One region of the Anoxybacillus sp. LAT27 genome, then DNA from elsewhere that is predicted to be linked to it. Evidence: predicted binding sites of a transcription regulator. Region 1 holds the regulator's gene; the other holds the start of a gene.

Region 1 (3,184 bases):
CGCAATACTATCTCCGCGAGTGATACGGAATGAAAGGTTTGTTGCGATGATGTGATCGTAACCGATTGCTAAGTTGTTAGCTGTCAGCACGTCGTTTCCGCTTGGTCGTTCGATTTCGAAACGAAACGATGCCGATTTTTCATCACCGAGTGGCTTGTCGATGATATTCATTTTTTCTAATTGTTTTCTACGGCTTTGTGCTCGCTTCGTTGTTGATGCACGAGCGATGTTGCGTTGAATAAAATCTTTTAATTTTGTAATTTCCTCTTGTTGTTTTTCATACAATTTTAGTTGTTGTTCGAATTGTTCAGCACGTTGTTGTAAGTAGCTTGTATAGTTTCCGACATATTTTTTTATTTTTGTGCGTGATAGTTCATACACTTGTGTCACGATTTGGTCAAGAAAATAGCGATCGTGGGAGACGATAAGAATGGCCCCATCGTAATTTTTTAAATATTGTTCAAGCCATTGCAACGTTTCCATATCTAAATGGTTTGTCGGTTCGTCTAAAATGAGCAAATCTGGTCTTGTAAGGAGCAGTTTACCGAGCGCTAGCCTCGTCCGCTGTCCGCCGCTTAATGTAGATACTTTTGTCGTATAATCGTACTGTGAGAAGCGGAGACCATGAAGAACCGAACGAATATCTGCTTCATACTGATAGCCACCTTTTTCTTTGAATTCTGTTTGTAAACGATCATATTGCTCAAGTAGGCGCTCATAGTCAGCATCATGTAAACTCATTTGTTGTTCTAGTTCGCGTAATTGTTTTTCCATTTGTTGTAGCGGGGCAAACACATCGAGCATTTCTTCCCAAATGGAACGATGCGCTTGCAACCCTGTATATTGATCTAAATAACCGATCGTTACGTGTTTCGGTTTAATGATTTCGCCTGTGTCGTATGACAACTGTCCGGCAATGATTTTTAATAATGTCGATTTTCCCGCGCCATTTCTTCCAACTAACGCAATACGGTCTTTTTCTTGTATTTCAAGCTTAATGTCTGATAAAACTTGTTCCGCTCCATATGATTTGGATAGTTGATTTACTTGTAAAATGATCATTCTTTCTCACCTCAATCTTCTTTTGATAGTGTAACGTACTTTCTTGATATTCGGCAACACTAGTGTGTGAATAACAAATTTGACAAAAATAATAATAAAGGGTACAAAGGAAAGACAGAATGAAAAAAATAGTGTATAGTTTAGAAGTGGGGAGAATTTTTTAGACGTATAGGAGAGAAAAATGAAAGCGCTAACTATTTGTGAAAGGAAATGTGGGGGATTGACTCGTGAATAATGAACAACCAAAAATTCCGCAGGCGACCGCAAAGCGACTACCGTTGTACTATCGTTTTTTGAAAAACTTGCATGCATCAGGCAAGCAACGTGTATCTTCAGCGGAGTTAAGCGAAGCTGTAAAAGTCGATTCAGCAACGATTCGCCGTGATTTTTCATACTTTGGTGCGCTTGGAAAAAAAGGATACGGATATAATGTGAATTATTTGCTGTCGTTTTTCCGCAAAACGTTAGACCAAGATGAAACGACAGAAGTAGCGTTATTTGGCGTCGGTAATTTAGGGACAGCATTTTTGAACTACAATTTTAGTAAAAATAACAATACGAAAATCGTAATGGCGTTCGATGTTGATCCGGATAAAGTGGGAACAAAAGTCGGAGGGGTTCCGGTTTATCATTTAGATGAATTGGAAGAAAAGCTTGGAGGGATTACGGTAGCGATTTTAACCGTTCCTGCTCAAGTTGCCCAGCCGATTACTGACCGACTTGTTCAAAAAGGCATTAAAGGGATTTTAAACTTTACGCCAGCTCGCTTGCATGTGCCAGAACATATTCGTGTTCACCATATTGATTTAGCGGTCGAATTGCAGTCACTCGTTTACTTTTTAAAACATTACGGAAATGAGTAAACCTCCCGTTTACGAGCGGGAGGTTTTTTTTCGTAAAGAACGAATTCCTGCGCCGAAATCAAATGTAGCAATTAAAATAAATAGCATCGTTGTGATGTCCCAAATACCATCATCGGCGGTATGGACAGCAAAATAAGTAAATAAAATGCCTGTGAGAAAATAAAACAACGGTTCAGACTTCATGAAAACAGCCTCCAAATTACGAATTGCATTCGTTCTGCCTCACGCATAATGCTTTCGATTTCTTCAGCAAATAATGTTTGAATTGCAACGACAAAGGTGTTCATCAGTACATGTGCTGCAATAGGTACGATAATACGCTTTGTTTTGACATATAAGAAAGCAAATACAAATCCCATCGTTGCATAAAGAAGCAAATGTTCGAACTCTAAATGAACAACCGCAAATAAAAGCGAGCTGATGATGGCTGATAAGAAAAAGTTATATTTTTGATACAGCGTTCCGAAAATAATTTTTCGAAAGATGATTTCTTCTAAAACTGGACCAACGATTGAAGTGACGAGCATAAGAGCTGGTGTAAGTTTGACCATTTCAACGATCCGTCTCGTGTTCTCGGACCCCATTTCGACCCCAAAGAGGTGTACTTCGATGTTTGCTGCAATACCTTGGGCGAAAAGAGCGAGCAAAAACCCCCCAATCGCCCAAAAGACTGACATGCCAATCGATGATTGATGGCGATCATATGAGTATTTCATATCTTCTTTCATAAAATAAAGAACGAGAAAAAGAGCAATCGAGAAACTAATAACAGCCCAATAACCAGAAGCGATCGAAAAAGCTATTTCTTTATTTGATGCGTTGACAAAGCCGCTATGTGCAAGTAAAGGGACGCCGACTAAGCTCGATAGCTGCATGGCGATATATGTAATGATGACATACCAATATTGTTTTTTCACATGGTCAACCCCTTTTTACAAAATAAATACTTTTTCATTTTACCATATTTTTTGTATGAATTTCGAAAGGAAAGACATAATGAAAGAGGGAAATATGTATTGAAAAATTTTTAACTTCCTACTTGCAAAATTAAAAAAAGTTCATTAATATAATAAGTGTGTTAGCACTCGATTGTAATGAGTGCTAATAATAGAGCGAAAATCTAATTAAGGAGGTCGTTTGCCGTGTTGAAGCCACTAGGTGATCGCATTGTCATTGAATTAATCCAAACTGAAGAGAAAACAGCGAGCGGAATTGTTTTACCAGACACAGCGAAAGAAAAACCACAAGAAGGAAAAGTT
Region 2 (3,184 bases), on a different contig from region 1:
TTTGCACTTTCGCCATATATTCCACCTCCTTGTATACCTTATATCGTATATACTATCTGTTTTATATAAGAAAAGCAAGAATGTGCATATTTGTCAGAACAGTGACAAGATAAATGGATGTGATTTTTTGTGATCAATGTCACATGATATAAATATTCCTTCTTGTACAATGAGAAGTAGTGAGCGAATCGGAGGGATGAAATATGCGTGATTTTCAACAAAATCCATTTATTGTTATATGGGAGTTAACTAGGGCGTGTCAGCTCAATTGTCTTCATTGTCGGGCCGAAGCACAGTATCATCGCGATCCGCGTGAATTAACGTTTGAAGAAGGGAAGCGATTAATTGATGATATTTATGAAATGGATCAGCCTCTTCTCGTGTTTACAGGTGGAGATCCGCTTATGCGTCCAGATGTGTACGATATTGCTAAATATGCGATTGATAAAGGACTTCGTGTATCGATGACCCCAAGTGCAACACCAAACGTGACAAAAGAAGCGATCCGAAAAGCAAAAGAAGTAGGCCTTGCTCGTTGGGCATTTAGCTTAGATGGTCCGAATGCGGATATTCACGATCACTTTCGTGGAACATCTGGCTCGTTCGACTTAACAATGAAAGCGATTCAATATTTACACGAACTCGACATTCCCATTCAAATAAATACAGTCATCTCTCGTTATAACGTTCATGTGCTTGACGAGATGGTGCAACTTGTTGAAAAGCTCGGCTGCGTGCTTTGGAGCGTATTTTTTCTTGTACCGACGGGCAGGGGAAAAGCGACAGATATGATTTCGCCTGTTGAGCATGAAAAAGTGTTTCGCTGGCTTTACGAAACGAGCAAACGTGTACCGTTTGATATAAAAACAACAGCAGGACAGCATTATCGCCGCGTTGTTTTACAACAAAAAATGCGAGAACGTCAAATTCACGGTGACATTCGTTATGAAGATGTGCTAATGAAAGGATTAACTGGACAAGTAGACGGACTAGGGCGTGCCCCAAAAGGAGTAAACGATGGAAACGGTTTTGTATTTATTTCGCATATTGGTGACGTATATCCAAGTGGACTATTGCCTGTAAAAGCAGGGAATGTACGTGAACAACCGTTATCCCATATTTATCGCCATTCTCCAATTTTCAAACAGTTAAGAAATCCAGACGGATATAAAGGAAAATGTGGCGTATGTGAATTTCGTTACGTTTGTGGTGGATCGCGTTCAAGAGCATATGCGGTTACAGGCGACTACTTAGCAAGCGAACCGTACTGCATCTACATCCCAAAAGCATGGCGTCAAAAAGAAAAGGTCGGCGAATAGCCGGCTTTTTTCTATTCATCCATACAGGCGATAAGTTCCTTATTTGTGTAAATTGGGAACTTGTCTTTTTTCTACAAACATTTTATTCATATGAAAGAACGTATGAAAGTTTTGTGAACATAACAAAAATTGTGAACAATATAACAGTTGCGATCGATAAATTTTTTTACGATAAAATTGTCAAACGATAAAGCGAGGGGGAATAAAGATGGAACGATTAAAACAATTTCTTCGAGTTGGTCATTTACCAACACTTCTTTCGTCTTTTTTGTACTTTGATATTAGTTTTATGATCTGGGTGATTCTTGGGGCAACAGGAACGTTTATTGTGGAAGATTTAAGATTGACCCCTGCACAAAAAGGAATGATGGTAGGAATCCCTGTATTAGGAGGAGCGTTGCTTCGTATTCCAATGGGACTATTAGCAGACCGATTCGGTGGTAAGAAAATGGGAATGATCGGAATGGTTTTGACATCCATTCCTCTTTTATGGGGTTGGTTGTTTGCTGATACATTGACACAAATTTATGCGCTTGGATTGTTATTAGGAGTAGCAGGAGCTAGTTTTGCTGTCGCTCTTCCTTTAGCAAGCCGTTGGTATCCGAAAGAACATCAAGGTTTGGCGATGGGAATTGCAGGCGCGGGAAATAGCGGAACGGTTTTAGCAATGTTGTTTGGTCCTCGTATCGCAGAAGAGTATGGTTGGAATAGTGTATTTGGATTAGCGCTCGTTCCTCTCTTTGTTGCTTTTATTGTATTTATCATCTTCGCAAAAGAATGCCCGACTGCGGTAAAACCAGCAAAAATATCGGAATATATGCGCGTGATGAAAATGAAGGAAACGTGGTTGTTTAGCTTTTTTTATAGCTTATCTTTTGGTGGATTTGTCGGAATGACGAGCTATTTAACACTATTCTTTTTCGATCAATACGGAGTAGATAAAGTGACGGCAGGAGATTTTGTGACGCTTGTCGTATTTGCGGGAAGCCTTGTTCGGCCAATTGGTGGCTATTTAGCTGATAAATATGGTGGAATGAAATTGCTCGTTTGGCTGTTTACAGGCGCTACTGTTACATTGGTGATTGTCGGTATGCTTCCGTCTGTTTATGTTGCATTAGCTCTTTTGTTTACCACACTTATTTTTTTTGGTACAGCGAATGGGGCACTATTTCAAGTCATTCCAAATGTATTCCCGAAAGAAGTCGGATTATTGACAGGTTTTGTCGGTGCAGCAGGTGGATTAGGAGGGTTCTTTTTACCTAATATTTTAGGTTTATTTAAACAATGGACGAATTCATATTCGTATGGCTTTTGGTGGGTAGCAGCAACTATGTTTGTTGCAATGCTTATTATGAGACGATTGCGAAAAACGATCGCTTAAATATCATTTTTTAACATTGTATGAACGTTTCTGAATATGTGATGCACATCACATTCTTATTTATGTGGTTTCTTTATGATGAAAGTACAACAATCATTTTTATAAATCATACTTCAAAAAGGAGAGATAACGTTATGAGTCAACCATTGAAAACGGCTTCAGAAAACGGTGAACGGACAAGTCGAATTGGTTCTTATTGGAACCCAGAAGATCCAGCATTTTGGGAAAAAGAAGGGAAAAAACATGCTCGTCGAAATCTGTGGATCTCTGTTCCAACGTTAATGTTGGCATTTATCGTTTGGCAAATTTGGTCTATTACTGCAGCACGTTTGAATGACATTGGATTCCAGTTGACGCAAAGTCAATTATTTACGTTAGCCGCTGTTCCGGGGTTAGTAGGTGCAACATTTCGTTTTGTTTACACGTTTGCTGTTGGGAAATTTGGCGGAAGAAACTGGACTGTTTTTTCGACAGGAATACTACT

Evidence for each region. Region 1 encodes Rex, which represses fermentation and respiration genes when NADH is low (regulators of the CRP and FNR family bind a similar motif). Its sites were predicted from a motif close to TTGTGAAATATTTCACAA; they were not measured.
Region 2: LD028_RS14500 (nitrate/nitrite transporter) is a predicted target of Rex. The motif match lies at 1,449-1,466, and genes of this name have one in related genera.

The regions. Positions count from the first base shown of each region.
Region 1 covers NZ_JAIWYK010000082.1:4,240-7,423, forward strand. Annotated here, with positions in the region: gene LD028_RS08445 (ABC-F family ATP-binding cassette domain-containing protein) at 1-1,062, opposite strand, end outside; gene LD028_RS08450 (redox-sensing transcriptional repressor Rex) at 1,290-1,925, shown strand; gene LD028_RS08455 (YdiK family protein) at 1,935-2,108, opposite strand; gene LD028_RS08460 (CPBP family intramembrane glutamic endopeptidase) at 2,105-2,842, opposite strand; gene groES (co-chaperone GroES) at 3,068-3,184, shown strand, end outside.
Region 2 covers NZ_JAIWYK010000440.1:94,367-97,550, reverse strand. Annotated here, with positions in the region: gene LD028_RS14510 (CDGSH iron-sulfur domain-containing protein) at 1-16, opposite strand, end outside; gene LD028_RS14505 (TIGR04053 family radical SAM/SPASM domain-containing protein) at 204-1,319, shown strand; gene LD028_RS14500 (nitrate/nitrite transporter) at 1,528-2,700, shown strand; gene LD028_RS14495 (NarK family nitrate/nitrite MFS transporter) at 2,835-3,184, shown strand, end outside.